Regions from separate parts of the Streptosporangium jomthongense genome, predicted to be linked through region 2. Evidence: riboswitches for the same ligand, from Rfam matches in the RefSeq annotation. Region 2 holds a riboswitch; the other holds the start of a gene.

Region 1 (4,410 bases), on a different contig from region 2:
CGTCGAAGACCCGTGGCGTTTCCGGCGAGACGGTGTCGGCCAGGATCCGCCTCGGGTGTTCGATGCCGTGGCGGAGCACGACCGGGTAACGCGGATCGCGTCCTCCGACGCCCACGGAGAAGATGTCGTCCTTGTCGTCGTACTCGATGTAGGCCAGGGGGAGCTTCTCCGCCTGGTAGAGGTCACCGGCCGAGGCGTCCAGCACCTCGATGGTCACGTCCGAGCCCTCGTACTGTCTCGTCAGGCCGTCCAAGAACGGGCGCCACTCCTCGCGCGGCACCTCGGGTCGTTCCTGAGCCATCTGCCAGCCCCTCTCGTCGGAAACGACAACCGCCTCTGTCCATGCTCGTCGGCTCCCGGCCGCGCCACATCCCACGAACGGACGGGTCTACTCCTCGCCCGGGGGTGAGGGCATGGGGAGGTAGACCTTGCCGCCCTCCTTGCGGAACTCCTCGGCCTTGGCCCGCATCCCCGCCTCGATGGCCTCGGTGTCGGTCAGGCCGTTGCGTTCGGCGTAGGCCCGCACGTCCTGGGTGATCCGCATGGAGCAGAAGTGCGGACCGCACATGGAGCAGAAGTGCGCGGTCTTCGCCGGGGCGGCGGGCATGGTCTCGTCGTGGAAGGAGCGGGCGGTCTCCGGGTCGAGGGAGAGGTTGAACTGGTCCTCCCACCGGAACTCGAAACGGGCCTGTGACAGCGCGTCGTCCCAGGCCTGCGCCCCGGGGTGACCCTTGGCCAGGTCCGCGGCGTGGGCCGCGATCTTGTAGGCGATCACCCCGGCCTTGACGTCGTCACGGTCCGGCAGGCCCAGGTGCTCCTTCGGGGTGACGTAGCACAGCATCGCCGTGCCGTACCAGCCGATCATCGCCGCGCCGATGGCCGAGGTGATGTGGTCGTAGCCCGGCGCGATGTCCGTGGTCAGCGGCCCCAGCGTGTAGAAGGGAGCCTCCGAGCACAGCTCCATCTGCAGGTCGACGTTCTCCTTGATCTTGTGCATGGGCACGTGACCCGGCCCCTCGATCATGACCTGGCAGTCGTGTTCCCAGGCGACGTGGGTCAGCTCCCCCAGGGTGCGCAGCTCGGCGAACTGCGCCTCGTCGTTGGCGTCGTAGATCGAGCCGGGCCGCAGCCCGTCGCCGAGGGAGAAGGTCACGTCGTAGGCGGCGAGGATCTCGCACAGCTCCGCGAAGTTGGTGTAGATGAAGTTCTCCGCGTGGTGGGCCAGGCACCAGGCCGCCAGGATCGAGCCGCCCCGGGAGACGATGCCCGTCTTGCGGTTGGCGGTCAGCGGCACGTAAGCCAGCCGTACCCCCGCGTGCACGGTCATGTAGTCGACGCCCTGCTCGCACTGCTCGATCACCGTCTCGCGGAAGACCTCCCACGACAGGGCCTCCGGTTTGCCGCCGACCTTCTCCAGCGCCTGGTAGATCGGCACCGTGCCGACCGGCACCGGGGAGTTGCGCAGGATCCACTCGCGGGTCTCGTGGATCCGTTTCCCGGTGGACAGGTCCATGATCGTGTCGGCCCCCCAGCGGGTGGCCCAGCGCATCTTCTCCACCTCCTCCTCGATCGAGGAGGAGACGGCCGAGTTGCCGATGTTGGCGTTGACCTTCACCAGGAAGTTCCGGCCAATGATCATCGGCTCGCTCTCCGGATGATTGACGTTCACCGGCAGTACGGCCCGGCCTCTGGCGATCTCGTCGCGGACGAACTCCGCGGCCACGCCCTCGCGCAGCGCGACGAACTCCATCTCCGGTGTGATCTCCCCGCGTCTGGCGCGGGCCAGCTGCGTGTGCCGTACCGGCTTGGGCAGCGTTCCGCCGCAGGACTCCGTCCCGCCGCAGGCGAGCGTCTCCCCGGTCCGCCGCCAGGCCGACCTGAGCGGCGGCAGGCCCTTGGCCGGGTCGGCGTCGTACTCCGGATCGGTGTACGGACCCGAGGTGTCGTACAGGACGACGGACGACCCGTCGGTCAGCGGCACCTCGCGCATCGGCACGCGGATGTCCGGCCGCGAACCGGTGAGGTAGATCTTCCTTGCGTTCTGGACATTCTGGGCAGGTGGCACCATAGGACAACTTCTCCCTACGCCGGCATTACCCGGTCAGGTTCAGCGGTCGGCAGCGGCGGTAGCTGCCCTCTCAGCCCGGTTGCCCCGAGCTCCCGCGTTGGCATACGTGCCGAACTGAGATGATCTCAGTTCGCGCCCCAATGATGCCCCATTCACCCCTTTGGGGCCACCTTCTGGCCTCTTGTGGCTATTTTTAGCGACACGGGTACGGGCCGCCTTGGGTACGGCGTGCGGGTGAGGCCCCTGACCGGATCGGTCCGCAGGCCGACCAGGTGATGCCTTCAGCCCGGACCCCCGCGTCGCCAGGCTGGGGGCATGACCGGCGCTCTCATCGTCATCGACGTCCAGAACTCCTTCCTCCAGCTCCCCGACTGGGGGTACACCTCACGACCCGACATCGTCCCCCAGGTCAACCGCCTCGCCATGGCCGCCAGGGCCGCCGGGGACACGGTCGTGTGGGTCCTCGGCTCACGCCCGGGATCGGGCTCCGTCTTCGACCCGGCCCGAGGATTCGTCCGTCTGATGGACGGCGTCGAGCCCCTTCCCGGGGAGCCGGTCCTCACCAAGACCGCGCACAACGCCTTCACCACCACCAACCTCCAGCAGTACCTCACCCAGCGCGGCATCAGGAAGCTGACCATCTGCGGAATCCGCACCGAGCAGTGCTGCGAGACCACCACCCGCATAGCCTCCGACCTGGGCTTCGAGGTCGACTTCGCCATCGACGCCACTGCGACCACACCGATCCCGCACCGCACCGCCCCGGACGACCTGTCCTTCGCCGAACTCGTACGGCACCCGCGCACACTCGGCGTCGACGAGATCATCGCCCGCACCGAATACGCTCTGTCGGGCCGTTTCGCCACCATCAGAACCGTGGACCAGCTCACCGGAAACTAGGAGGTGCCGGTCATGCCGAGGGTCATCTTCCTGCTCATCCCGCGGGTGCACCTCCTCGACGTGGCCGGACCCGCCCAGGTCTTCTCCACCGCCGACGACCTCGGGCACCCGTACACGCTCACCTACGTCGCCGAGGACGACGAGGTCGCCACCGTCCAGGGGCTGCCCCTGCGGGCGGAGACCGGCTGGCCGGCCCTGACGCCCGACGATCTGGTCATCGTGCCGGGCTGGCGCGGCCCGACCCGCCCCGCGAGTCAGAAAACCCTGCGCCACCTGCGCGAACACCACGCGTCCGGCGGTACGGTCGCCAGCGTGTGCGCGGGCGCCGACGCGCTGGGCCGAGCCGGGCTGCTCGACGGCCGCCGCTGCACGACCCACCACGCCGTCCAGGACGAACTCGCCCGCCTCCACCCCCGGGCGACGGTCGTCAGGGACACGCTGTACGTCGAGGACGACCGGATCGTCACCTCGGCGGGCGTGGCCAGCGGAACCGACATGGCACTGCACCTGGTGACCACCCGGCACGGGCCGTACGTCGCGGGGCAGGTGGCCCGCGCCATGCTCGTCCACACCCACCGCGACGGTACGGCGGAGCAGGTCAGCCCGCTGTTGCGCCGTCGCTCGCACGTGGACGAGACCGTCCACCGCGTCCAGGACCTGATCGAGGTCCGGTTCACCGAACGGCTGCCGCTGAGCCTGCTGGCCGAGGCCGCCGGATGCAGCGAACGGACCGTGACCCGGCTGTTCAGCAGGGCGACCGGGCTCACCCCCCTGGCCTACCAGACCGCCCTGCGCCTGGAACGCGCCGAACACCTCCTCGGTCGCGGCGCCACCGTCGAGACCGCCGCCCGCGCCGTGGGCTTCGCCGACGCCCGCATGCTCCGCAGGCTACGCGCCCGTGCGGCGTCCTCCGCCGGTCACTGAAGGGCCCTGACGTCAGGACTCCAGTTCGATGCGTTCGAAGATGTCGGCGTCGGTCTGGCGCTGCCATTCGGGGAGGTCGTCCCAGTCGGCGACGTAGGACGGCTTGGGGTCGGGGATGTGCTTGTGGATCTGGGCGATCCAGCAGAGGGCCACGAAGCGCCCCTTCTGCTCACGGGTGAGCTTGCCGGTGTTCCCGTCGCTGACCCTGATGAACTCGGCCACCTGCCCGTAGACCGCCGCGGCGGCCTCTCGCTCCCATTCGGGGGTCTGGTCCCACGGGGTGACGTAACCGGGCTTGGGCTCACCGGGAAAGTGCTTCAGAACACCGGCGATCCAGGCCTCCCGAAAAACACGACCGTTTTCAGCCGTGGCACTCATCGAAAACTCCTCTCGTTCAGACGGAACCGGACAACCAGGTGTCCTTCCAGAGCGCACTGCGTCGTCACACGACAGCAGGAAGACCGCCTTCCGGTCGTGCCAAGCGGACCCGTACGGCGGTGTTGCTCACATGGGCAGGC
Region 2 (4,410 bases):
CACAGAACCATAGTGCCGCGTCAACTGGCCTGATCTTGGCACTTCGTCCGCATGTGCTGACACTCGTTGCGACGATCCGTCCGATACGCTGCGGTGACCACACGCCTGGACACGGAAGGGTGGGGCCATGGCATCCGGGTCAGCCAGCGATCTCGACGCCCTGCTGCGGGTGACCTCGTCCACCTATGTGGGCGCCACCCACCCGGACATCGCGTTCGGCACCATCGAGGTCCCCGTAGGACGGCTGACGCTCGCGGCGACACATCGGGGCGTCGTCGCGTGCAGCTACGAGGACGAGAACGTCGTCTTCGAACGCGTCAGCAGGGAGGTCGGCTCCTTCATCGGCCCCGATCCCCGCAGGCTCGACCCGGTCCGCAGAGAGCTCGACGCCTACTTCTCCGGCAGGCTCCGCGCCTTCACGGTCACCGTGGACCTCCAGCTCGCGACCTCCTTCGCCAGGACCGTGCTGCAGATGATGCTGGCCGTGCCGTACGGGACGGTGACGACCTACCGGGAGATCGCCGAGCGGATCGGCAGGCCGAGGGCGCTGCGCGCGGTCGGCAACGCGCTGGGCAGCAACCCGGTCTGCGTGATCGTGCCGTGCCACCGGGTCGTCGAGAGCGAGGCCGTCCTCGGCGGCTACGCCGGAGGCGCGACCGCCAAGGAACGACTCCTACGGGTGGAGAGCACCGCCCGCCTCTAGGCCCTCCGGACACGAAAGGGCAGGTCAGGCACGGCGCCGCCTCAGGGCGAGAAGGCGCGGCGCCCCGATCGCCAGGGTGATCAGTCCGGAGACCAGGAAGGCGCCGAGGGCGGCGCTCATCCAGGGCTGGGGGGTGAACCCGACCGCCCGCTTGGCACCGTCCCAGATCGCCGCCCACCAGGAGACCTGCGAGGGCGCCGCGAGCATCCACCACGTGACGAAGCCCAGCACCCACGGCAGGACCATGACCAGGCGGGAGGGCGCGTTCTCTGAGATGTCCCAGTTCCTGCCCCTGCCGAGCAGGAAGTAGTCGACCGCCAGCACACCGAACATCGGCACGAACACCGCGCCGATGATGCTCAGGAAGGCGCCGTAGGAGTTGACGTCCACGACCAGGGCGATGGCCGTGGTCAGCACGCCGACGGCCACGGAGAAGACGCGGCGGTCGATCCTCGGCATCAGGTTCTGCAGCGACATCGCGGTCGAGTAGACGTTCGCGAACGACTGGTCGGTCTCACGCAGCACGAGGATGCCGAAGAACAGCGCGCCCAGCGGGGCCGCGACGAACGGCTCGAACACCGCAGTCTGGTTCTCCTGGACCACGGCGTGCCCGGCGAGCGCGACCGCGTAGACGCCGACGGCCAGACACGCGACCTGGGCGACGGTGTAGCCGCCGACGATGCCGGTGAAGGCGGCCCGGCTCGACCGTGAATGCCTGGCGTAGTCCGCCGCGACCGGCACCCAGGAGACCGAGAGGGCGACCACGAAGTCGACCGCGGCCGCGAAGGCGTCCCAGGAGCCGCCGCTCTGCGCGGGAGTCTCACGCAGGAAGACCACCGCGAACCAGACGACCGAGACGACCACACCGATCGTGACGAACCGCCTGAGCAGCCTGATGGCTCCCAACGGGTAGATGGTCAGCGCCATCGTCAGCGCCCCTGCCGCGACCACCCAGACCGCGTAGGGGACCGAAGGCCCGAAGATCGCCTGGGCGCCCATCGCGACGACCCACAGCTCGAACGCCCCCCAGCCGATCATCTGGACGACGTTGAGCACGGTCGGCACGTAGGAGAGCCGTACTCCGAACAGCCCACGCAGCAGCACCATCGCGGGCTGCCCCGTCTGCACCCCGGGAACCGCGGCCAGGCCGACCATCGCGGTGCCGATGAGGCTGCCGACCAGGGCCGCCAGCAGCGCGGCGCCGAAGGTGAGCGGGTTGTCGCCGCCCAACGGGTTGATCAGGACGAGCGCGAAGGAGAAGCCGAGCAGGCTGACGCCCAGGTTGGCCCAGAACGCTCCCTGGTCGAGCATGCCGAGGGTCTTCGGAGGTGCCTGGTCGAGGGTGAGGGGGGCCTCGGCATGCTTGGAATTGATGACGTCAGACGTCATGACGCGCTCCCTACGCCGGCATTACCCGGACAGGTTCATGCGGTCGGCGACAGCCGTAGTCGCCCTCTCAGCCTGGTTGCCCCAAGCTCCCGCGTTTGCTTACGTGCCGAACCGGGATCAGCCCAGTTCGCGCCCCCATGATGCACTATTAGTCCGCTTCCGGCTACTTCCCCTCTGGGGAGGGAACCGGCACGGGGTGCGTCCGCGGACGTCCGCGAGAGTACAGCCACGTTCGCTGCGATAGCCGTACCGCACGGTCAACGACCTGCCGGAACGTACGGCCGGCCTCGCACGCCGAGCCAGCCGACCGAAGGATGGCGAGGACCATCCCCGCGTGCGCGGGGAGCACATCGCTGGCCCGTGCCGAGGAATCCTGCCGTGGGGACCATCCCCGCGGGCGCGCGTTACCCGGGAAACAATGCCGCGTCAGGCGTCAGACACCCCCTACGGCGGCTTCTCCGGCCCCTTCGGAGGGACTTGCGGGGAGAAGCTGGGGCTGCTTCGTGCGAACAGCAGGAGCGGCAGGCCCGTGAACGGGCTGAGGCGCCGGCCCGCGAACGTCGTGAACGCCAGGTCCTGCACACGGGCGACGGCGGCGTGAACGCCCCGGTGAACAGCCGGAAGCCCTTGGCCGGTGGATCGGCCCCCTCAGCAGCTGTACGGCTTGAAGAGGTGGCCGTACCCGGATGGCTTCATTCGGCCAGGCGCGCCCCGACGACACCGTCACTCGCAGACTCGGCCGTCGTCTGGACTCCGGACCGCAGGACCGGCAGCCCGGCTTGCAGCCGGTTCAGGAACTCGTCGACGTCCAGGCAGCGGTCCTCCGCGTCGACGACCTCGGGCACGAACGCCTCGACGATGCTGTCCCCGACGGCGAAGTCGGCGTCCTCGTCATCGTCGTAATTGTTCACCCAGCGCCCGCCTGGGGCGTACACGTCCATGGCGTGGTCGTAGTCGATCACCCAAGGGGTGTCGACGGTCCCGGTCCGCAAAGAGCCGTGGTTGTACCAGCCGTAGACCAGGTGGGTGAAGGCGCCGTCGTGGATGTAGATCTCCGCTTCGCCGCCCTCCAGGGTCTCGGCCTGGGTGTGACCGCCGACGTACAGGCCGGGCCGGTCCTCATAGAGCGCGATCGGGCCGTTGACCTTCAGGTCGCCGGTGACCACGACCAACTCGACGTCGCCGCCGTGCAGTTCGTTGACGGCGTTCAGGAAATCTCCGTCGAGGGTGAGGTCGCCGTCGAAGAACAGCACCTCGTCGTAGCCGGGCGACGCCCCCGCGCCCTCGAACACAGCGGACAACGCGCCGCCCAGGCGGGTATCGGCATCGGCGTAGGACAGGGACGCGGGGATCGCGGATATCGGCACGGGGAAGATCGTAGGTCCGTGTACTGACAGTCCAGCACGCGCGACAGGCTTCTGGAACACGGCTGGTACGCCCCCTTGCCCAACTGTGCAGCTGCCTGGCGATTCGCCCAAGGTCAGCCAGCGCCCTTGTACTGGGAAACGGGTGTCGGCTCGACCCCTGGCCGCATGTGCGATCGGTAGAGCGGTCCGAAGAGATGGTCGATCCCGTGGCAGATGAGTCGAGCTGTCGGCCCCTCGATTCCCCGATGATCGACCTCGATGCGGAATGGACGCGCACCATGCCCCGGACATCGAAGCAGTTCAAGCAGCCTTCGCGCCGCTCACCAGTCTCGGCCTCGTGCGTCCCCTCCTGGTTGCCCCGAGTTCCGGCGTTTGCTTACGCGCCGAACCGGGATCACCCCAGTTCGCGCCCCATGATGCGCCGTTTGCCCGCTTCTGACTTTTCCCCTGGTGGGTGGCATGCCGGTGGAGCTCACCGACAGCCGTACCGCACAGCCGACGACCTGCCGGAACGCCTCGTTCGCGCGCACGCTCCTGAGGCGCTCAGCGCGCCCCTGGTTCGGCCGGCAGGCGCACGACGGCGACCCCGGCCTGGGACTCGCCGAACCCCCAGCCCGCGACGAGGGAGCAGTCGGCCGCTTCCAGGACATCGGTCCACGGCCAGTGGTCGGTGCCGTAGTAGAAGCCGCCCCTGCTGCGCGCGTCACGCTCGGAGAGACAGAGCATGCGGAGATGGTCGCGAAGCGCAGGGTGCGTGACCGCGCTCAGTCTCTCCTCCCAGGGCTCCTCGGCGGACATGTCGTGGATCGGCACCAGGTGCTCGGGGCCGCGTTCGGTGAACGTGGCGGCCCTCATCGCGTCGGGGAGAGTGCCGTCGGTGGCGACGCGCAGCAGCACGGTCAGCCAGCCGTTCAGCCTCTCGGACTCCTCGCCGGTCAGGTCGACGCCGTG

The links. Region 2 has a riboswitch for thiamine pyrophosphate ahead of ACFOYY_RS30375 (purine-cytosine permease family protein). Riboswitches for the same ligand answer to the same signal wherever they lie in the genome.
Region 1: another riboswitch for thiamine pyrophosphate. It lies ahead of thiC (phosphomethylpyrimidine synthase ThiC); the one in region 2 lies ahead of ACFOYY_RS30375 (purine-cytosine permease family protein).

The regions. Positions count from the first base shown of each region.
Region 1 is NZ_JBHSBC010000032.1:758,850-763,259, forward strand. It holds gene ACFOYY_RS29000 (DUF5335 family protein) at 1-301, opposite strand, end outside; gene thiC (phosphomethylpyrimidine synthase ThiC) at 389-2,068, opposite strand; TPP riboswitch at 2,063-2,174, opposite strand; gene ACFOYY_RS29010 (cysteine hydrolase family protein) at 2,384-2,968, shown strand; gene ACFOYY_RS29015 (GlxA family transcriptional regulator) at 2,981-3,892, shown strand; gene ACFOYY_RS29020 (hypothetical protein) at 3,905-4,270, opposite strand.
Region 2 is NZ_JBHSBC010000034.1:90,468-94,877, forward strand. It holds gene ACFOYY_RS30365 (PAS domain-containing sensor histidine kinase) at 1-3, opposite strand, end outside; gene ACFOYY_RS30370 (methylated-DNA--[protein]-cysteine S-methyltransferase) at 128-703, shown strand; gene ACFOYY_RS30375 (purine-cytosine permease family protein) at 728-2,092, opposite strand; TPP riboswitch at 2,083-2,195, opposite strand; gene ACFOYY_RS30380 (hypothetical protein) at 2,785-3,459, opposite strand; gene ACFOYY_RS30385 (hypothetical protein) at 4,003-4,410, opposite strand, start outside.